Regions from separate parts of the Paenibacillus ottowii genome, predicted to be linked through region 2. Evidence: riboswitches for the same ligand, from Rfam matches in the RefSeq annotation. Region 2 holds a riboswitch; each other region holds the start of a gene.
What was found. A riboswitch is a leader RNA that binds a small molecule or an ion and turns the genes downstream of it on or off. The one in region 2 is predicted to bind glycine.

Region 1 (7,780 bases), 380 kb from region 2:
GTCCTGCTTCCATGCAAGCCATTGGACCGTTTGCACCAGGAAGGTCGCATCGTCCACTTCCTTGAAACCATCATACGTCTTCTTCGACTGTCCGTTTTCCTCGCGCACATATTTCGGTGTAGCATCTTCTACGGGAGAAGAATCACCGATGAAGGCTGCCTTGCCTTGACCGACCTTGGAGATTGCCGCAAATGGCCCTTCCGCACGGCCCCCGCCGTTATAGACACCCTGGTCTACAGCATTGCCCCATTTTTTCGTACCTGTCGGGATATAGGCAATTCCCTTCGCTTTGGTAGGATCAATAATAGCCAGCGTAGAGCCCGCATGCATAGCAATTGAACGTACACCCTTGGTAATGCCAAAAGATTGATCTTCAGCTACAATGTCCGTAGCATTCACGTCACCAAGCGCATTATAGCGGAAACGAACGCCAAAGTTGGTTGCCAGCCAATCAGAGCTAGTTAACCCTTGCATCGCCGGTGATGCTGCTTCTTCTGCAGTCATGCCTTTTGCCGGATTAGTGTAGGCTCCACGACGATAGCCATTCATAACCTCGGAGGCATCCCAACGGTTTTTGTTGCGGTCCGCATTATAGTGGTCGGAGATGAAGAAAACACTCCCCCCGTTATTCACGTATTGTAGCAAAGCCGCCTGCTCGGAAGCTTTAAATGGAACATTCGCTTCACCGATGATGAACACATCATATTGGCGCAGCTTGTCATAGGTTATGGCTTGTTCCCCAAAAGTAAAAGGAATAGAGCGGTTCAATTGGTCCACAGTAAAACCTACATTACGCAATCCATCGGCAAAATCAGAGAAGGCGCCGTCAATGACCCAATCTGCTGCCCCAGCCGTCTGTGCGTGCGTATTATCGAACAGCACTTTTTTACCTTTGCCGTCCGGCAATGTCGTACCGGGCTGACCCGGGTTTCCAGGATTAGGCTCGCCTGGATTACCAGGTTCCCCCGGCTCGCTTCCATTCACCAGTTCCACAGCGCTTGGGCTTTTTACTCCGCCAAAATTATTGTAGGCGCCAAGTGTACCTGTCACACGAATTTTACTGCCGATCAGCTCAGGATGGCCTGTTAGTCCATATTGCCCTCTGTACGCTGATGTCAGCTGCACATCCAGTAGATTCGACGTGCTACGTTCATTCACCTGGTCGGCAATCAGTACGTTAAAATCATTCGCAAACGGGGAAGAAAAATTAGCCGTTTGCGATCCGGTAGCATGTCCAACAATGTAGCCTTCCACCGTCACTGTGCCTCCACTACCTTGGCGCTGAAGGGCTTCGGCTACTGTCAGTGCTCCCTCTGCTTTGACCTGACCGAATGGAACGAAGATCCCGATCAGCAGCGATATGATCGCCGCCAGATGCAGCACCCCTTTCAAGCGTGAACCTGTGAACCGCGAGCCTTTTACCATACGTCAATATCCCTCCTATAATTCCATAAATGTACTTGTCCTCTATCAGATTAGCTATCAATCTTCTAATTCCTTCCTGGTTTGATCCATAATTATGTAAATTTTTATCTTTTTTATCGGAAACACACTTGTTTATGTAAAAATCGAACCCTGCGATTGACAGCGAGCGCGGCATACATTACGCTAAGGAAGATATGTAGAACGGTATACGCGAATGAAGATGACGGGAGAGTCTGTCCAGAGGCTTACACGCTGGCGGCACCGAAGGAGCAAGCCGCCAGCACCCGGCTGGCGGATAATCTCTCAGGTCCATGTATCGTCATCTGACGCAACTCTGGAGAGAGCGCAAGCCACCCAAGGGGTAAGGCGGTATGGACACCGCACGAAACTCTCAGGTAACGAGGACAGAGATAAGGGGAATTTCCTTATCCTGTCCTTTTTTGTGCTCACATTGTACGTCAGCATCAGGAACCGTTATATCCGTGCAAAGACGCGGAAATACCATATACTATGGTTGTAGAACATACAGGGGGCCATACCATGCGTTTCAAAGATGTATTTTCCATTATCGGTCCGGCCATGACCGGACCCTCCAGCTCACATACTGCAGGCGCGGTGCGGCTTGCACGCGTTGCCCGGCACTGGCTCGGGGCGCAGCCTGACCGCGCCCGCATGACACTGTACGGCTCCTTCGCCGACACGTACAAAGGACACGGTACCGACCTGGCACTCATCGCAGGCCTGCTCAATTACGATACGGACGATCACCGGATTCCCGATGCCGAGCAATGGGCGGAGCAGGCTGGAATGGCCGTAGAATTTGCCGTTAGCGGACTCCCCGCGCCCCATCCGAACACCGTCCGTTTCGAGCTATGGAAGGGCGAGGATCAGCGCACCCTGCTCGGCTCCTCCATCGGAGGCGGCAGTATCCATGTCCAGCAGCTCAACGAATTCCGAGTTAACCTGACCGGAGAACTGCCTACGTTGGTGCTTCTCCACTCGGATAAGCCCGGTACATTAGGTGCGGTAACTTCAGCATTGGGCGCTGCTGACATTAACATTGCCTACATGCATGTGGATCGCAAAGGTCGGGATGGTGAAGCACTTACTGCCATCGAAACGGACAGTCCTCCTACGGCTGAACTGATTGCCAAACTGCGTTCTTTGCCTCATATGTATGAAATTAAAATGATTAATCTGAAAAAAGGAGCTGAATCCGATGCGGTTTAGCCATCTGCATGAAATCAGCGCGATATGCGCTGAGGAATCCACCACGATTGGCCGCCTGATGATTCAAGAACAGGTACAAGAGACGAATACAACGGAAAAAGAAATCTTCCGCCAAATGTCTGATTATTATGAAGTCATGAAGGAGGCCGTTCATCGCGGTCAGACGCAAGACACCGTATCCCGCAGCGGATTGACGGGCGGGGACGGCAAGCGCCTGGCCGAGTATCTGCGGACAGGGGAGACCTGCTCCGGCGACGCCTCCGCGCTCGCCATGGCTTATGCGCTCTCTGTGTCGGAGGTGAATGCATCCATGGGGCGCATTGTCGCCACGCCCACTGCTGGCTCTTGCGGCGTCATCCCCGGCGTGTTCATTAGTGCGCAGGAGCGTTTCGGCTGGGATGACGAGCATATGGTGCACGGCTTGTTCGCAGCCGGAGCCATTGGCTACGTCATCGCCAACAACTCCTTCATTTCCGGCGCGGAGGGAGGCTGTCAGGCTGAGATTGGCTCAGCCATCGGGATGGCCGCTGGTGCAATGGTCGAGCTGCGCGGCGGCACGCCTGAACAGGCCATTCACGCTGTAGGCCTAGCGCTCAAGAATACGCTCGGTCTGATTTGCGACCCCGTTGCCGGGCTCGTCGAGATTCCGTGCATCGTGCGCAACGGGCTGGGAGCCGTGACCGCACTTGCCGCAGCGGATATGGCTTTGGCGGGAGTACGCAGTGCCATTCCGTCTGACGAAGTCATTGACGTGATGCTTGAAGTCGGCAGCGCAATGCCGTCGAAACACCGCGAGACCGCCAAAGGCGGCTTGGCCCAGACACCGACCGGCAAGCGCTTGACCGAATCCCTTACACGCAACACACTGGCCAAGAAAGACAAGTCATAGCTCTAAGCATTAAACCAACTACTTTTCCTCTATAAAACAAGACGAATATTTCTCCCCCACATTCTCCAAGGGAAAGAGAATTCGCCCTTAAAAATAAAGGAGCAAGCATACGTCTAGGGACGACATGCTTGCTCCTTTTCTTTTCAATCGATTACAGATTACTGGACAGTTACCTGTACCTTCGTCATTTTACCTGCATATTTCACGGTAATTACAGCTTTGCCCTTGCCCTGTGCCTTAATGTTACCGTCTTTGACGGTCGCAACAATAATTCTGGACGAGGACCAGACAGCCGGTTTGGTGACATCCTTCTCCGACTCGTCCTTATATGTGGCTGTCGCCGTAACCTTAGCCAACTGCCCTGCCTTCAGGTTCAAAGCGACTTCGTCCGTTTGCAGGTATTTAAGCGTATCAACATCTACAGGCACGCTGATCACTTTCCCGCCGAACTTCGCCTGAATGTTAGCTTTACCATAGCTAACCGCGGTAACCTGACCCTTTTTGACAGTGGCGACCCTATAATTGGATGTTTTCCATTCAGCTTGGGTCGTAACATCCTTTTCTTTACCATCACTGGATTTAACCACAATGGAAATGGTTTTTTGGTCTCCAGATTTGAGGGATAACGCGATGGCATCCGCTTCAATCTTTTGCGCTACGTCTACTTCTACCGTAAACGTAATGGTTTGCTTGCCATAGGAAGCCGTAACGGTTGCCTTACCGTTGGCATTCGCTTTAATCAAACCTTCGCTAACTTCAACTACCTTGACGTTGCTAGTAGACCAGGTGGCATCCTTGGTTACATCTGTTTTTGTACCGCCACTCTTAACGCCAGTTACTTTCAGTTGCTTTGTTTCCTGAGCACCGAGCACAATGACACGCGAATCGGTTTCCAGACGGTCTACAAGGCCTACTTGCACGTTAATCGTCAGCTTTTTGCCATTGTAGGTCGCTGTAATCACTGCTTTACCAGTCGCTTTACCCGTAATCGTTCCCTTGGACACAGAAGCAATATCTTCCGCACTTGAAGTCCATTCTGCATCCTTTGTAACATCTTCCTTACGCCCGTCCGCATAAGTAGCCGTCAGAGTCGCAGTATAATCCTCATTAATATCAATTGTTGCCGTTTTAGAGGACAAAGACAGATCACCAGGTACATTTACGGATACCGTAGCTGTGGCTGTTTTACCGCCATAAGAAGCTGTGATCGTTGCCTCACCTGTTTTATAACCTGTGACTTCTCCCCCGCTGACAAAAACGATATCTTCATTACTGGACTTCCACTCTGCTTTACTTGTGATATCTTCTTCCGTCCCTGTTACATAGGTTGCGGTCAGCTTGAGCTTTTTGGATTCCTTAGCATTCAAGCTCAGCTTGTCCTCGCTTAAATCCAGAAATCTAGAGGTTTCGACATCTGTCTTGATCGAAACCGTCTTATCTCCGTATTTAGCGGTCACCGTAGCCGAACCTGCTCCAATGGCCATAATCGTTCCTTTATTCACTGTTGCAATTTTTTCATCGCTTGATGTCCAAGCAACTTTATCCGTGATATCTGTTACCGTACCATCCGGGTACACAGCAGATACCTGTATTTTTTTAGATTCATCCAAACGGAGAAAAATATTGGTTTCGCTGGCTTTCAGCTTATTCGTCTGATCCACATCCACCGCAATCGTAGCGGACATCGTGCCATATTTACCCGTAATTGTCGCCTTCCCTGTGCTATATCCGGTAATCGTGCCTTTCAGAACATCTGCCACGGCTGTATTGCTGGAGCTCCACTCGGCAGACTCTGTAACATCCTGAGTTGATCCATCCGGGAACGTGGCTGTCAATTTAACCTTCTCTGTATCCTTTAACAAAAGAGAAACCTCTGATGTACTGGCATCCAGCCGTTTAACCTGCTCCACCTGTACAGCAATCGTTACGGTCTGTTGTCCATATACAGCCTTAATATTGGCTGTACCAGCTCCTTGAGCGGTGACCAATCCATTGACTACAGTCGCTACCTTCTGGTTATCGGAGGTCCAGGCAGCATCACCTGAAACCTGAGCTGTTGTATTATCACTGTAAGTCGCTGTCAGATCAATCTGCCCTGTACCGCCTGAACGCAAGTTCAGGCTTTGTACACTGGATATCAGCGCCTTAACCTTCTTCGTTACATGTACCTGAACGGATTGTACCTTCTCCTTATAGGTCGCAATCACAGTGGCTTCCCCTTCAGCCTTGGCTGAAACTGTACCATTATACACCGTAGCAATAGATGTATTATCACTTTTCCAATCTGTGCTGACGGTTACATTCGAGGTTGTCCCATCGGTATAAACAGCCGTTGCCGTCAACGCAGCTGTATCCCCCTGTTGCAAAGTTACCTCGTTAGACGAAAGGACAATCTTGGAAAGCACCGCTTCTGCTGCAGATGCAAACCCTGCATATGATGTAAAACTTGAAATCAGGATGACCAACGCCAGAAAACCGGACCATCTATTCTTCAAAATCTAATTCCCTCCTATTTTCAAAGCTAAAAATTAAGGATTTGGCAAAATCCCTACACCTACGTTTTATGTCGTCATATGGAAAAGAATAGTTTAGACTTTAGAGAAAATTTGGTCCTTATTAACTAGAAACAGTACTTTTACAGACAGCTATAAGCAGCTGCACGAATTCTCAAATGGTGGTATTCTTCCATATTGGGATCGAGCTGATGCATATAAACGACGGAGAACTGCTCGCTCGGATCTATAGAAACCCAGGTGCCCGCCATTCCCGACCAACCAAATTCCCCAATTGAGCTGTTGGCATGCCCAGCCGCTTTATCCATTAACGTGCGTACACCAAGTCCATAGCCATAACCTGTATGGTATGAATTGGTGAAATCCGATAATTGGGCTGTATCCAAATGATTTGTACGCATTAAATCAATGGTTTTTCTCCCCAATAACTTTACTCCGTTTACCGTGCCGCCATTTGACATCATTTGTGAAAATGTGAGGTAATCTGTGACTGTCGAATATAATCCTGCGCCTCCACCTTCATATATAGCATCTGACTGATGATATTCATCCAAAAAACCCTCCATTTTTTTAAGTTTTCCGGCATCTGTCCGTTGATACATGGAGGCCATCCGCGATTCAATATCTCCACGATAGCGGTAGCCTGTGTTGTTCATTTCAAGTGGATCAAATATTTCGTCCTTCAAAAATTGTCCTACTGATTTACCCGAAATCACTTCAATAAGACCCGCAACAAGATCGTGCCCATATCCGTATAACCATCGTGTTCCCGGTTCAAATGCAAGCGGAACTTCAGAAAGCGCTTTAATTTCCGTGCGCAGGTCATATTTTCCCTGCTTCTCCTTTAACTCCGCAATGACCTTCTGCATAGCTTTTCCTGTGTCTGAAAACTCGGAAGCATAAGGAATGCCTGCGCTCATATTGAATATATGCTTAATCAAAATAGGGTTTTCCGCCTTATCAATGTAGGTGTGACCGTTAGGAGCAGTTTTGAATACATACGAATCGCGATATTCAGGTAAATATTCATACAAAGGCTCATTCAATAAAAATTGTCCGCGTTCGTACAACATAAGTGCAGCCGCACATACAATAAGCTTAGTCATGGAAAACAGGCGATATACGGTATCTTCAGTAATCGGCTTCCGAGTTTCCAGATCAGCATATCCATGATACCCTTCATACAACACTTGACCATTTTGTGCAATGGCACAACCACACCCTGCCGGTCCATTCGCTAAGAACTGTTGCAATAACTGATCTACCTTGTCAAAACGAGACATATTTATCCCTCCTATTTTCCTTTTAAAATAACTCTGCTTCCTCTCACACTCTAACTCCTCTTACAACAGGCTCGACGGATTCCTTGTAAGCGCTTATAATATAACATTTATTTTAATGGCAAACTGGGTAATTACAAAGAAAATTTGTCATCCTCAGATAGCTTTATACCAACAACTCTGCCACCGTCTCTTTCCAGCGATTAATCACCGTTTCCGGTTCCTTAAGGCGAATCGTGACACCTGTCAGGATGTCGGCATATTGGGCTGAATCCTCTCGGGCTGCGAAAACACGTGCCGCAAATCGCTCACGCACATGCTTGGCTTCACGCAAAGCAGGCAGATGTTCCAGCGACAACCGCACATAATGCGCCTTTCCCCCGGTGAACACCGCAAGCGTTGCCTTCCCAGTACGGATCATGTTGCCCGTCGTGGTTGTACCC
Region 2 (7,780 bases):
CACGTCCTGCAACTGCGCTGGTAAATACAGCTAACAAATTCAGCGGTGCTGAATCTTTCGCCGAAGCTAACGGTAAAAAAGTAACTTTGAAATCCATTCTGGGTGTATTGTCTCTGGGTCTGGAACAAGGTGATACTATTAACATTATCTGTGAAGGCGCTGAAGCTGCTGAAGCATTGAAAGCTCTTGAAAATGTAATCGTTAACGAAGGGCTGGGCGAAGTTCATGCTTAAAATTTCCGGGATTGCCGCTTCGGCAGGCATAGCCATTGCCCGGGCGTTTATCTTGGAGCATCCGAATTACGCTGTAGAGAGACGCGCGGTTGGTGATGTTGAAGCTGAAATCGCAAGATTGGACGCGGCTTTGGCAGAATCTCAAACCGAATTGGAATCGATTAAGGAGAAAACACTTCGGGAGCTGGGTGAGAAGAAGGCAGAAATTTTTGCATCTCACCTGCTGATCCTGAACGATCCTGAATTGATCGATCCGGTTAAAGCTAAAATCAGAGACGAGCAGCTCAATGCTGACTATGCTTTGGATGAAGTAGCTACACAGTTTATTTCCATGTTTGAAAATATGAAAAGTGCGTATTTGCAAGAACGCGCATCGGACATGCGTGATGTAACCAAACGGGTGCTCAATCATCTGCTTGGTGTTCATTTTGTCAGCCCTGCAGAAATTGCCGAAGAAACGATTGTACTTGCAGAAGATTTGACACCTTCCGACACAGCTCAGCTGAACCGTGAATTTGTTAAAGGCTTTGCAACAAACATCGGCGGACGCACTTCGCACTCGGCTATTATGGCTCGTTCATTAGAAATTCCTGCTGTTGTAGGAACAAAAAATATATTGTCTCAAGCGAAAAGCGGGGATTTGATTATCGTCGATGGTCTGGATGGTCATGTATTCGTGAATCCTACCGAAGAAATTGTTGCGGAATACCGTGCTAAACAGGTGGCTTATGACAAGCAACGCGAAGAGTGGCGCAAGCTGCGTGGCGAAGCTACGGTTTCCGTCGATGGTGTTCATGTCGAACTGGCAGCCAATATCGGTACGCCTAACGATGTAGCTGGTGTTCTGGACAACGGTGGAGAAGGCGTCGGCTTGTACCGTACGGAGTTCTTGTACATGGGACGCGACAAGCTCCCATCCGAAGAAGTACAGTACACTGCTTACAAAACCGTTCTGGAAAAAATGGAAGGTAAGCCAGTTGTAGTCCGTACTTTGGACATCGGTGGCGACAAAGAACTTCCTTATCTGGATCTGCCAAAAGAAATGAATCCATTCCTCGGATTCCGTGCGATTCGTCTGTGTCTGGATCGCCAGGATATTTTCCGCACTCAATTGCGTGCTTTATTGCGTGCAAGCGTGCATGGTAACCTGCGCATTATGTTCCCAATGATTGCTACGCTGAACGAATTCCGTGAAGCGAAAGCTGTTTTGTTGGAAGAAAAAGAAAAGTTGGTAGCCGAGGGTGTAGCCGTATCTGAAGAAATTCAGTTGGGCATCATGGTTGAAATTCCTTCTACTGCAGTATTGGCTGACCAATTCGCAAAAGAAGTGGATTTCTTCAGTATCGGTACTAACGATCTGATTCAATACACGATGGCAGCGGATCGTATGAACGAACGGGTATCTTACCTGTATCAACCATACAATCCATCCATTCTGCGTCTGGTGAAAATGGTTATTGATGCCGCTCACCGTGAAGGACGTTGGGTTGGCATGTGCGGTGAAATGGCAGGAGACGCAACAGCAATTCCGTTGCTGCTGGGTCTGGGACTTGATGAGTTCAGCATGAGCGCTACTTCCATTCTGCCAGCACGTAGCCAAATTTCAAAATTGTCCCGTGCGGACATGGAGAAATTGGCTGCAAAAGCTCTGGATATGCAAACAGCTGAGCAAGTTGTTGAATTGGTTCAAAGCATCGAAGCATAAGGAAGGGTATCACATTTTCAAAGGTTATATCTTTTTCCAACAAAAATTGCTGTATACATACAGCAGCCGGTATCTAAACAGATACCGGCTTTTTTGTATGCTTTGGGCTACTAGGTTGAAATTGATTTTTAACTACATGCGCAATTCAACACAGGTTTACGTGCCGCAGTGGTTTCATCCAGGCGCGTGACGGGAGTGGTATAGGGTGCATTGAGCACCAGCTCAGGATCCTCCTCGGCTTCGCGCGCAATTTGAATCATAGTGTCGACAAAAGCATCCAGCGTCTCTTTGCTTTCTGTTTCCGTCGGCTCGATCATGATGCATTCCTCTACATTTAGCGGAAAATAAATGGTAGGTGGATGATAACCGAAATCAAGCAATCGTTTGGCTACATCCAGCGTGCGCACTCCAAATTTCTTCAAGCCTCGCCCTGACATGACAAATTCGTGTTTGCAATGCCCAGGGTAAGGCAGGTCAAAATGCGGAGCCAACCGATGCATCATGTAGTTGGCATTGAGTACAGCGCATTCGGATACTCGCTTCAAGCCATCAGGACCGTAGCTGCGAATATAGGCATAGGCGCGGACGAGAATGCCAAAGTTGCCGTAAAAGGCTTTAACCCGTCCAATAGAATCTCCGTGCTCCCGATCCCAGCGGTACATACCCTGCGAATCACGTACGACAAGCGGCTTGGGCAAATAGGGAATCAGTCGCTGCTTTACGCCGACAGGTCCCGCGCCAGGGCCGCCTCCGCCGTGAGGGGTGCTCATCGTTTTGTGCAGATTGAGATGCACCACATCGAAGCCCATATCCCCGGGGCGGGTAATCCCCATGATGGCGTTGGAATTTGCCCCGTCATAGTAAAGCAGACCACCTGCGTCATGCACGATCGCGGCAATGTCAGTAATATGCTTCTCGAACAGACCCAGCGTGTTTGGATTGGTCAGCATGAGCGCAGCGGTGTCGTTGCCTACGGCTTGACGCAGCGCATCCAGATCCACCAGCCCCTCTGGGGTGGAGGGTAGGGTGACTGTTTCGAAGCCCGCGACACTTGCACTGGCGGGGTTCGTTCCATGCGAGGAATCCGGCACGAGCACCTTGGTACGTCGCTCACCACGTGCTTCGTGGTACGAGCGGATCATCATCAGCCCGGTCCATTCGCCATGGGCGCCAGCAGCGGGCTGAAGCGTGACGGCATCCATGCCGGTCAACGCAGCCAGATCGTTTTGGAGCGTATGCAGCAGCTCCATAGCACCCTGGACGCTACCCTCCGGCTGATAGGGATGGATTTTAGCAAAGCCTGCGTAACGGGCGACATCCTCGTTCACCTTCGGGTTGTATTTCATCGTACAGGAGCCGAGCGGATAAAATCCGTTGTCGACGCCAAAATTGCGCTGGGACAGAGCGGTATAGTGGCGAATAACATCTACTTCGTATACCTCCGGTAACGCCGCAGGCTCGCTGCGCAGCGCATAATCTGGCAAAAGCTCTGCTACCGGGCGACGAGGGACATCGCACTCAGGAAGGGAATAGGCGATGCGACCCGGACGGCTCAATTCAAAAATGAGCGCCTGATCATGTTCCTGCAACAGCTCTTGTTTCTGATCCTGTCCGGCGTGTGTCATAGCAATCCCTCCAAGGTGTGTACAAATTGGTCGATCTCTTCTTTGGTTCTTTGCTCGGTTACGGCAATCAGCATATGTCCAGCAAGCTCCGGATAGTCCCGGCCCAAATCATAGCCTGCAATAAATCCGGCAGCTAACAGATTGTCCTGAAGTTTACTTATATCCATACCTTCAGGCAGTTTAAGGGCAAACTCATTAAAAGTCGGTGCATGAAACGAGGCAGTTATGCCTTTCAAGCTCAGCAATTGCTCTAATGCATAGCGACTCTTATGCACATTCAGCTCGGCTACTTCCTGGATACCCTGTCTTCCCATGACGGACAAGTACACTGATGCCGTTAAAGCAAGCAACGCTTGATTGGAGCAAATGTTAGAGGTAGCCTTTTCGCGGCGGATATGCTGTTCTCTCGCTTGCAAGGTCAGTACGAAACCGCGTTTGCCGTTACGGTCTGTGGTTTGGCCTACAATCCGTCCAGGGATACGGCGCATATGCGCCTGTGAAACGGCAAAGTAACCGCAGGTCGGACCGCCGAGGGAGGACGAGATCCCAAGCGGCTGCGCGTCGCCTACCACAATATCTGCGCCTTGCTTGCCAGGCGCCTCCAATAAGCCAAGCGCCAGTGGGTTGGCACTGACAACCATAAGCCCTTGCTGCGCATGGATGAGGTCAGCCATCGGCTTCAAATTTTCGACGGCTCCGAAAAAGTTGGGACTCTGAACCAAAACAGCCGCCGTCTGTTCCGATACAGCTGCGGCTAACGCATCGACATCCGTTACGCCGTCTGAACAGCCAATCTCCACGATGTCCAAATCCAATCCGCGTGCATAGGTTGCCAATACCTGACGTGCCTCTGGATGGACAGACCTTGATACGATGAGCTGTTTACGGCGCGTGGCTGCGGTAGCCAATGAGCCTGCTTCCGCCAGAGCTGTCGCCCCATCGTACATACTGGCATTCGCTACAGCCATACCTGTCAATTCGCAAATATACGACTGGAACTCGAAGATGGCTTGCAGCTCGCCCTGGCTTACTTCCGGCTGATAAGGGGTATAGGCGGTGTAAAATTCGGATCGTGAGGTGATGTGTTGGATAACGGACGGAATATGATGATCATAAATGCCTGCACCAAGAAAGCTGGCATGTGTATCAGTATTGGCATTGTGTCCGGCCAGTCTGGCCATGTGGCGGGTTAAGGCTCTTTCGTCGAGCCGAGAGGAAAGAGGGAGTTCCCCTTGGTATCGAATAGCCTCTGGAATGTCACTAAATAGCTCGTCAATGGATGATACGCCCACCACATGCAGCATTTCGGTTTGGTCTTGTTCGGTCATGGGGAGATAGCGATGCTGCTTCATAGGTTCTGGCTCCTTTCAAAAAGCAAAATTTAGATAATAAATTAGCTAATATATAACCGGGATTGGAAAATCCAGAATTTCACACACGATATGATCGCTTTTTCAGGAATGAAGAGAGTTTAAGATCAGCGTGGTCGTTTATAAAAGGGGGCTGCGACCACCTCCGCACGCAGACGCTTACCACGAATTTCGACCTCCAGCGGTGTAGCTAGGGTGCTAAAACGACTGTCCACCAGGGCCAGCCCTAGATTGCGCTTCAAGGTGGGCGACTGGGTGCCCGTGGTGACCTCACCGATGTGTTGGCCTTCAGCAAATACCGGATAATGAGCGCGCGGGATGCCGCGGTCCATCATTTCCAGCCCAATCAACTTGCGAGGAATTCCTTGTTCTTTCTGGCGTTGTAGTGCTTCCCTGCCGATAAAATCTCCTTTACTCAGCTTGACGAAGAAACCTAAACCAGCCTCAAGCGGTGAAATGGTGGCAGATAACTCCTGTCCGTACAGCGGCAGCCGCGCCTCGAAGCGCAGCGTATCGCGAGCACCAAGTCCAGCAGGAATCAGCCCATACGACTCACCGCAACGAAGCAAACCATCCCAGACGGCAGGTGCTTCCTCAGCAGGTATATAAAATTCAAAGCCGTCTTCCCCGGTATATCCGGTTCGCGAGACAAGCGCTTTTGCTCCAAACAATTGCACGTTCTCCTGGAATCGGAAAGATGCCAGATTCGTTATATCTGTATCTGTTACGGCAGCGGCAATGCGTGCTGCTTCTGGTCCTTGCAATGCCAGCAATGCTATTGCGTCAGACACATTCTCCAGATGAACCGATGCAGGTACGTGACGAATGAGCCAATCCCAATCTTTGTCGATGTTGGAAGCATTCACAACGAGCATGTAGCGCTCTGGTCCTTTGCAATATACAAGTAAGTCATCCACTACGCCTCCGTCGGGGTAACACAGGAGTGAATATTGTGCCTGGCCCGGTTCCAACTGGCTGACATCATTTGTGGTTACTCGCTGCAAAAAAGCCTCGGCTTCTTTGCCCTCAACCAAAAACTCGCCCATATGCGAGACATCGAATAAACCCGCGCGTTGGCGGACGGCCTCATGTTCTTTTTGAATGCCGCTAAACTGAACGGGGAGCTCCCACCCGCCAAAGTCAATACAACGAACTCCGGGTTGCGTCCCGTAGGACGAATATAGTGGTGTTCTTCGCAAATTAGACATTTTTCCACTCCTATCCAGTGTAATCGGCCAAAACAAAAAAGACAGGCTGAAAGAAACGTATAGACGGCGGTCCATACTCTTTTTTCAGCTCTGTCCTTGATACCAGAAAGTTACCCCGGTATGTACCAGGTTTCCCCTTGGGTGATCCGCTCTAATCGCGAATGCTCTCCAGAGATGCGTCCGGCAAAGGTCCTTTTGCCTGAGAGATTCACCTGCAATGCAAGTTTACTCCTTCGGCGCTACCTTTTGGATCAATGGTATGCTACCCGGTTTTGCAGGTAACAACTTGATCCGATTCGCGTGCATAACTGTCTCACAAACGACAACAGCTATGAGAATCCTTTTGGCAGTCTCTCCCTCCGCGTTCATCCGCGTTTGCAGTTGTCGATGTATTTCCAAAAGCATTTGCTATAACCCATTAATACGCAAATTCATTCAAAATGTCAATAAAAATGTCATATGAAACAATATGAAAAACATTTAATGTATAAATAAGGATATGTAAGCGTTTGTTACAAGTTATTATTTTTGATAGACTATGCTATATAGGTTGGTATGAAGTATTTTTGTTAGTATTATTGACATGGATGTTCTTGTTGTCATAATCTTAACCTGTCTAATACAAGTGATCAAAAGCATTTTATTCATGTGGAAATGAGGCGAAGCAGGATGAGTGAAGTGAAACAGGAACTCTGGTATACAGACGAACATGAGTGGGTTCAGCGCACAGCGGATGGAACGTTGCGAATCGGCATTACAGACTTTGCACAGCATCAGCTGGGTGATATTGTTTTTGTGGAATTACCTGAGGTGGGAACAACGATTGAACAGGGGGCGGAGATCGGCACAATTGAATCGGTGAAGACAGTCTCCGATCTTTTTGCTCCGGTGGCGGGAACCGTTATGAAAGTGAATGAAGCTCTGGAAAGCACACCTGAGCTGGTGAATGAATCTCCCTATGAAAAGGGTTGGATGATCGAAGTAGAGATGAGCAATGATGTCGAGGAAGCTGTGGGCAAACTGCTGTCTGCGGAGCAGTACGAACAGTTGATTTCGGATCAGCAATAATAAGTAATACAGCATGAATTACTACCTTTTATTTTGATTTTTTGTATGGATCTTGAATTAAATAAGAGCATCGTGAGTCCGCTCGGTTTTTGTATAAAATAGTCGCTATGACCTGACATAGCGGCTATTTTTTTGTTGTTTTTAGAAGGCGTAATTACGTCATTTCCTCAGATTTAGAAGGGTGTCCCACTAAAAAATATGCAGATTTACAACGATGTTTCTTCGACTAATTTCTATTGTTATCGGCCATATTAAGAAGAATTATGCAGGTATAATGCCTTGGCGTTACTTTAAATTTAAATGTTGTCATCAACGTTCATGACGAAAGTACGTTTTCATTTCGTTGATGAAGATAGCGCTGTCATTTAGTATGAATTTTAAGAAAAGGTAGTGATGCTATTTACTCACAAGGAGGATATGAATATGAGCACAGTGGACACAAAGTCCAGTTCAAGCGGTGGCGCTCGTGTTGCCGTACAACGTTTTGGCCGTTTTCTCAGCGGTATGGTTATGCCCAATATGGGGGCCTTTATCGCGTGGGGATTAATTACAGCACTTTTTATTCCGACCG
Region 3 (7,780 bases), 1.5 Mb from region 2:
CGATGAATGTGAATCGTCAGATATACATATTCATCCTTGCTTAGATATTGATCATATGTTTTTTCCAGGTATTCATTAATTTTTTGGGCACAGGCAAAAGCTTCGGTATAGGTTTGCTTTACCTGGTTATACAAAAATTCTTCACCACTGTGAATGACCTCTTTGCGAATCACTCGCATTGCAAAATATTGCAAATGGGTCAAAAATCTCGAATAGCTGAAAGAAGTTTCATCCAGCACAATCCCGTAATGGTACGTAATAATGTTCAATATATGTTGGACAATTTCGGTCATTTTAAGCGTGGCCTGCATCTCGTTACCGTCGATCCGGGCATTCACCATATGCAATGCAATAAATCCAGCTTCGTCTTCGCCCAATTTTACACCAAGCGTATTTTCAATCTTTTGCAGAGCATCCAGTCCAACTGCAAATTCTTTTTTGTAAAAACGTTTAATTTCATACAGCATCGCATTTTTGAGTGCCAATCCTTTTTCTTCCCGCTGTATGGCAAAATGAATATGGTCGGTCAAAGTTAAATAAATATTATCACTTAACTCCGTATCGAGCACTTCTGCTGCATGGGTGACAATTTCATTCACGACTTCCAGATGAGACACGGGAATATCGTTCAGCAGCTCGGTTAGTTTGGCTGTGAACTCGTTTTCATTTAACATGAAAATCTTATCTATTTTATGATCATCGACTTGGTCGCCAGCCACCTTTTTGAAGGAAATACCTCTTCCCATGACGATGACCTCTTTACCTTTATCGTTTTTAGTCAACAGGACGTTGTTATTGAGCACCTTCTCAATAATCATTGAAGTTCCCCCTCCCATCCTTTACCAATAAAAAATGCCCAAGCACAATTCAACACTATTGTTAGCAATAGCACTCAATTGAACTCAGGCATTGCCCGCATCACCGGTCACAATCCTTCGATATAGTGCTATTGTAGCACAAAAAAAAGCGATTTCAACATTTTTTATTCTCTTTCGACAAAAATATTTCATATCAAGGCCCAATTGCCTAGTTTGACAGCCAACTGCACCCTTAAGTGGTCGTACGCTCAATGAGGCTATATTCCAGCGTATGAAGCTTCATCTGGCGTCCAATCAGCTCAGGGGAAAGCATGAAAAAGGCATTTTGCGCCTGAGCCATTATGGGATTTTGAACCGTTGTAATTCCCATGGTGTGCGCAAGCTCCGTGTTATCAAACCCAACAATCGCCAGATCCTCCGGTACTCTCAGCTTTTGTCTGCGCGCTTCGCAGAGAATGCCCACGGCTACATAATCGTTAGCACACAGAATAGCCTCCGGAAATGCCTCCCGATGCTGTAACAAATTACGCACGACCTGTTCGCCGTCACGAATGTTATAAATAGAAGAATAGTTCCAATGCGGCAGCACTGGCAGATTGTGCTCATTCATGATCTGCTTATAAGCTCGTTGTCTACTGTGGGTATTAATGCTGCTTGGACGACCAAAGGCATTGGCTATACGAGTATAGCCTTTTTGTATCAAATGCTTTAGTGCTAGCATGTATCCTTCATACTGATCCATAGCGACGGAGCGAATATCAGTATGCTCCATTCGTTGCCAGGCCACAATGGGGCCATATTTGCAATAGGTACTCAAAAAATCAGTGTCATTCACGCAGGAAATGATGACCAGCGCATCGACTCTTTTTCTTTTTAAATCCTCGAAAGCTTGAAGCTCCTTCTTTTTGTCTTCTCCCGAAGTATAAATAATGGTTTGGAATTCATATTGTCCGGCGATTTCCACAAAGCTGTCCAGAAAGGCCAGAACAATTTCATTAATAGTTGAAGTAATGATGCCAATCTGGAGCGTCTGACCCTTGGATAAAGAAATCGCATTCCGATTAGGAACGTAATCCAGCTCCTGCATGATTTTTAATATTTTAGCTCTAGTTTCTTGGCTTACATGGGGGGACTGATTTAACACTCTGGATACCGTAGCCTTGGAAAAGCCCGACAGTTTTGCAATTTGATCAAGATTCGACATGATGCTTCTCCTCACATAAGAAAAAAATACTTGACATGAAACGCGTTACAACAATTAGGATGCTCATGAGGGCATTAGGTCTATTTTAAAGCATCTATTAATGCATTTCAAAGGAGAACGGTTGCCGGGAGATATTGATTCGCACTGCAGCACTTGATGGTTATTGACCAAAGTGAAAACATTAAATTAAGAAAAGAGGTTTTCATACCATGACGAAGACGCAAAAAGGATTTCCGAAAAACTTCCTCTGGGGCGGGGCAACTGCAGCCAACCAACTGGAGGGTGCTTTTGACATAGATGGAAAGGGATTGTCGAGTGCAGACATGATTGCCTATGTACCCAGAGCGGAACGTAAGAACGATCATGCTATAGAAATTTCGTCCGAGCGACTTGAGGACATCTTGGCTGGCAAGGTAAACGCTCGTTTTCCAAAGCGTGAAGGTGTGGATTTCTACCACCATTACAAAGAAGATATTGCCTTGTTTGCAGAAATGGGCTTTAAAGTATTCCGCATGTCTATCCACTGGTCGCGGATTTTCCCGAATGGGTATGATGCCGAGCCGAATGAAGCAGGATTGCAATTCTACGACAATGTATTTGATGAGCTGCGTAAGTATGGCATTGAGCCCTTGGTGACATTGTCTCATTATGAAACACCGCTAGGTCTAACCCAGAAGTATAATGGCTGGCTGGGGCGCGAAGTCGTAGATCATTACGTACATTATGCCGAAACGGTATTTACACGCTACAAAGACAAAGTAAAATACTGGCTAACCTTTAACGAAATCAATGTCATGACCATGAGTCCGTTTACAGGTGGCGGTGTGGTTATTGATCGTGTAGAAAACAAACAACAAGCGATATATCAAGCATTGCATCATCAATTTGTAGCAAGTGCACTGGCAACCAAACGGGGACATGAGATCATTCCGGGTGCTCAGATCGGCTGTATGCTGGCCCGTATAGAAAGTTATCCACATACGTGTAATCCAGAGGATATACTGAAGGCCCAGCATGAAAATCAGCTGAACCTGTTCTTTACGGATGTGCAGGCTCGTGGGGAATATCCCAACTATATGAACCGCTATTTTGAAGAACATAATATTGTGATCCAGACAGAACCCGGCGATGCCGAAATTTTGAAACATAATACGGTCGATTTTATCTCATTCAGCTACTATATGACCTTGACCGTATCGGCAGGGCCAGAGGGCGAGAAAGCAGCAGGGAACTTGATTGGCGGTGTGAAAAATCCGTATTTGCAGTCCTCCGACTGGGGATGGCAGATTGATCCGATCGGCCTTCGTGTTACACTGAATACATTTTATGACCGTTACCAAAAGCCGCTATTCATCGTGGAAAATGGCTTGGGTGCGTATGATAAGGTAGAAGAAGACGGCTCTGTGCATGACACATATCGAATTGATTACTTGCGTCAGCATATTACTCAAATGAAGGAAGCGATTGCTGACGGTGTTGATCTGATGGGTTACACCAGCTGGGGTCCGATCGACCTTGTGAGCATGTCTACTTCCGAAATGTCCAAGCGCTATGGATTTATCTACGTTGATCTGGATGATGACGGTAACGGAACGCTCAAACGCTCCAAAAAGGACTCCTTTCACTGGTATAAAAATGTGATAGCAACCAATGGTGAAGAATTGTAATTCCATATCATTTGGCGGGTACAGCAGAGAAAATCCGAAGGATTCAATCTGCTGTACTCGCTTTTTGTATAGATACCCTATCGATTTGTCAAAAGGCTTCACAAATTTTTCACTTGTAATAAGCTGAAAGTTTTCTGTATAATAAATAAAAATTTCATATGTCTGGTTGATGTTTGCGGGAGATGGAACGAAAGTTCCGACCGAAGGGGCAAAACTCTCAGGTGCTAAGGCTGGTTACAGCAATAAGCGGGGACCGTAAACGGACAGAACTCTGGAGAGACCCTTAATTGGGCGCCGAAGGTGCACCGCAGAATAACATCTGCTTAAACTCTCAGGCAAAAGGACAGAGACGCGAATAACCTGTGACAGGGAATACTCTAGGCTTTTATGAGCTTTTTAGAGATAGGATCCTGCACAAATTGGTTTATTTTTTCGTGCCTTTAACCTCTCCAGGAGTCGAATCAACGGATTTGACTCTTTTTTGTTTTTTAATATGCTGGAGGAGCGGGTTGAAATGAACTTGGTACATGTGTTAGAAACGATTAGCAGTTGGATATGGGGGGCGCCCCTCATCATTCTTGTCATGGGAACGGGCTTATGGCTGACCATACGACTAAAAATGTTGCAGGTATTCCGGCTGCCCTTGGCGATCAAGCTCATCGGTAAGGCCCCAAATGAAGGCAGCGGGGATGTAAGCAGCTTTGCGGCTTTGAGTACGGCGCTGGCGGCTACAGTGGGCACAGGAAGTATTGTTGGTGTAGCGACAGCCATTAAGCTGGGCGGGCCGGGTGCCTTGTTCTGGATGGTTGTAGCAGCCTTCTTTGGGATGGCGACGAAATACGCGGAAGGTGTACTTGCGGTTAAATACCGGGTGAAGGATCGGAATGGACAATTCTCCGGCGGCCCGATGTATTATATTGAAAAAGGCCTGGGACGTCGTTTCAAACCGTTGGCGATGCTGTTTGCTTTTTCAGGGATGCTGGTAGCGTTGTTCGGGATCGGAACATTTCCTCAGGTCAAGGCGATTGTATCTTCTACTGAAAACAGTTTTGGCGTTCCGCCGATTGTAACGGCACTGACAATTGCTGTCCTTACAGCTCTGGTCACCATTGGAGGACTCAAAAGTATTGCCAAGGTATCGACGAAGGTCGTTCCTTTTAAAACAGGACTATATGTACTGATTTGTATCATTGTACTGATTCGGTTTGCTGACCAGCTTCCTGCTGCAATCGCGCTTGTGCTCCATTCGGCATTTTCAACAACATCGGCAACGGGTGGATTTGCAGGAGCTACGATTATGCTGGCTATGCGCAGCGGGGTAGCTAGAGGTATATTTGCCAATGAGGCTGGATTGGGGAGCGCACCGATTGCAGCTGCAGCTGCCAAAACCAAATGGCCTGCGGAACAAGGACTGATTTCCATGACGGGCGTGTTTATCGATACGATGGTTATTTGTGTGATGACCGGGTTGACGCTGCTGGTTAGCGGGGTGTGGAGCGGACCTACCGATGCAGGCTTGATGACTCAGCAAGCCTTCTCCAGTGCATTTCCGCTGGGAGCAGAACTGCTCACCATCATCCTGATTATGTTCGCATTCACAACCATGCTCGGCTGGAACTATTACGGAGAGCGCTGTGTTGAGTACTTGCTTGGGGTCAAGTGGATCAAGCCTTATCGTTATTTGTTCATTGTACTGGTTGGTGGGGGCGCGTTCATTAAACTGGATGCGATATGGCTGCTGGCAGATATTTTTAACGCAATGATGGCTTTTCCGAACCTGATTGCATTGCTCGGCTTGTCGGGAATTGTCGTTGCAGAAACCCGAACCTATATGAATACTTTGTATCCTAATAAGAAAAAGGGGATTCTTGCAGGTGCCAATGTAGGGGCTGCTATCCAAGTAGAAGAAAAAGGACAAACAGTTAATTCATAAATACTAAAAGGGAGTGCTCTCAGCCATCACAGGCTTGAGAGCACTCCCTTTTGAATGTTATAACGATGCACGCAAAATAGCTAAAATATCTTCCTGATTGAGCTTCTGATAATTACCAAAACCTCCGTGTTCCATTTCACGGGCGGCAATGTTTGCGATTTTTTCCAATTGTTCATCATTAATGTTGTAGTCGGCCAAGGTGGAAGGGGCGCCGAGACTTGTCCAAAACGCACTTAGACGGTCAATTCCTTCTAGAGCAATCTCTCTGTCTGTTTTACCTACAGTGTCCAAGTCAAACATACTGAGCATCAGCCGCTTCATGCGTGCAGCATCCTGATCTACTGTATGTCTCATCCAGTTGGGAAAAAGAATCGCCAGACCGCCAGCATGAGGAATATCATATACAGCAGATAATGCATGTTCAATGGTATGCGAAGCCCAATCCCCGAAGTAACCCATTTGCAGTGTACCGTTCAGAGCAATCGTCCCAGCATATAATATCGTTTCGCGATGCTCGTAGTTGTGCAAATCCTCCAGCAGCTTGGGTGCTGTTTCGATCACCGTTTGCAACACAGAAAAGCACATACGATCTTGCAAGGGTGTATTTTTGACATTGTGAAAGTATTGTTCAAACACGTGGCTCATCATATCTACCATGCCATAAACCGTCTGATCACGTGGCACAGAAAAGGTGTTTTTCGGGTCCAAAATGGAGAATTTCGGATGCGTCACCTCGCTGCCCCACACGTATTTTTCGTTTGTTTCCCAGTTGGTAATGACAGAGTCTGGATTCATTTCCGAACCAGTCGCGGCGAGTGTAAGGATGGTACCGAAGGGCAAAGCCTGGGTCGGCATATGCTTTTTGTTGATAATATCCCACACATCTCCGTCATACTCGGCTCCTGCTGCAATGGCTTTGGTGCAATCAATAACGCTTCCGCCGCCCACTGCAAGCAGGAAGTCTATCTTTTCATTTCGGCAAATCTCGATGCCCCTCTTAACGGTGGACAAGCGCGGATTGGGCTCAACGCCCGACAATTCATGAATGTTGAGATGAAGAGATTCTAGCGCGTTTAATACCTGGTCATACAAGCCATTTCGCTTGACACTTCCGCCTCCATATACCAGTAAAATATTGTTACCGTAATTCAACAGTTCTTGCTGCAACTCTTTAATTTGATGGTCGCCAAAAATTAATTTGGTGGGATTATAATATGTGAATTTGTTCATCTGGAAGGTTCCCCTCAGTACGTAGTTCATGTTCAAATCGTAATCACTTATCTTGACTAGCTCGTTAATATCTGACTTAGCCATGTAAGCTATTTGAAATGACGATTAACAATTATACATGAAGAGAATAAGGGGAATCAAGTGAAGCTAATCTTTGATCGCTCCGGCGGCAAGATCAGAAATAAACTGGCGGCTGATAAAAAGAAACAAAATAATAAGAGGGAGTACAGCCAGCAGGGTGCCGGCAATGACCATTGCATAATCCGTATTGTAAATTCCGTTCAACTGGGACAAGGCAATCTGAAGCGTGAATTTGCGTTCATCTGTTAAAACGATTAATGGCCATAAGTAATCATTCCAAGCTCCTATAAAGGTAAATGCGCCGAGAAAAGCGAACGCAGGACGTAAAATCGGCAGTGCTACATTCCAGTACAGTCGAAAAAAGCTGCAACCATCCATACGTCCCGCATCCAGCAGTTCCTTGGGAATGGATTCTTCTGCATACTGGCGAATCCAGAAAATGCCGAAGGCATTTACCATACCTGGGATGATGAGCGCTTTGAACGTACCCACCCATCCAAAGGAAGCCATCATGACAAAGGAGGGGACGAGCGAAAGTTGTGAAGGAACCATCATTGTAGCTAGCAGGATGACGAATAGCACCTTTTTACCCGGAAAATTAAACTTGGCGAATGCAAAACCAGCTAGTGAATCAAAAAACAGCACCAATAGGGTAACAGAACTGGCTACAAAAAGGGTATTCACAAAGGCTCCGGCAAAATCAATCTGCTGCAATACTCTCGTTATGTTATCCAGGAAGTGGCTGCCGAACCACAACTGTGGCGGAAAACGATAGATGTCTGAGGTTGTACGGGTCGCCATGACAATCAGCCAATAAAATGGAAACATGGACAGGATGATTCCCACC

Region 1: linked by a shared signal. The riboswitch ahead of sdaAB (L-serine ammonia-lyase, iron-sulfur-dependent subunit beta) and the one ahead of gcvT (glycine cleavage system aminomethyltransferase GcvT) in region 2 are both predicted to bind glycine.
Region 3: linked by a shared signal. The riboswitch ahead of ACQQ6X_RS19215 (alanine/glycine:cation symporter family protein) and the one ahead of gcvT (glycine cleavage system aminomethyltransferase GcvT) in region 2 are both predicted to bind glycine.

The regions. Positions count from the first base shown of each region.
Region 1 covers NZ_CP191577.1:431,882-439,661, reverse strand. Annotated here, with positions in the region: gene ACQQ6X_RS01980 (DUF6359 domain-containing protein) at 1-1,425, opposite strand, end outside; glycine riboswitch at 1,640-1,754, shown strand; gene sdaAB (L-serine ammonia-lyase, iron-sulfur-dependent subunit beta) at 1,966-2,655, shown strand; gene sdaAA (L-serine ammonia-lyase, iron-sulfur-dependent, subunit alpha) at 2,645-3,544, shown strand; gene ACQQ6X_RS01965 (Ig-like domain-containing protein) at 3,703-6,039, opposite strand; gene ACQQ6X_RS01960 (serine hydrolase domain-containing protein) at 6,180-7,340, opposite strand; gene ACQQ6X_RS01955 (pyridoxamine 5'-phosphate oxidase family protein) at 7,504-7,780, opposite strand, start outside.
Region 2 covers NZ_CP191577.1:48,585-56,364, reverse strand. Annotated here, with positions in the region: gene ACQQ6X_RS00245 (HPr family phosphocarrier protein) at 1-233, shown strand, start outside; gene ptsP (phosphoenolpyruvate--protein phosphotransferase) at 226-1,938, shown strand; gene gcvPB (aminomethyl-transferring glycine dehydrogenase subunit GcvPB) at 2,067-3,563, opposite strand; gene gcvPA (aminomethyl-transferring glycine dehydrogenase subunit GcvPA) at 3,560-4,915, opposite strand; gene gcvT (glycine cleavage system aminomethyltransferase GcvT) at 5,041-6,141, opposite strand; glycine riboswitch at 6,222-6,318, opposite strand; glycine riboswitch at 6,322-6,419, opposite strand; gene gcvH (glycine cleavage system protein GcvH) at 6,811-7,209, shown strand; gene ACQQ6X_RS00215 (PTS mannitol transporter subunit IICB) at 7,633-7,780, shown strand, end outside.
Region 3 covers NZ_CP191577.1:4,132,032-4,139,811, reverse strand. Annotated here, with positions in the region: gene licT (BglG family transcription antiterminator LicT) at 1-818, opposite strand, end outside; gene ACQQ6X_RS19225 (LacI family DNA-binding transcriptional regulator) at 1,051-2,022, opposite strand; gene ACQQ6X_RS19220 (glycoside hydrolase family 1 protein) at 2,232-3,689, shown strand; glycine riboswitch at 3,856-3,932, shown strand; glycine riboswitch at 3,951-4,046, shown strand; gene ACQQ6X_RS19215 (alanine/glycine:cation symporter family protein) at 4,204-5,622, shown strand; gene ACQQ6X_RS19210 (iron-containing alcohol dehydrogenase) at 5,680-6,852, opposite strand; gene ACQQ6X_RS19205 (carbohydrate ABC transporter permease) at 7,000-7,780, opposite strand, start outside.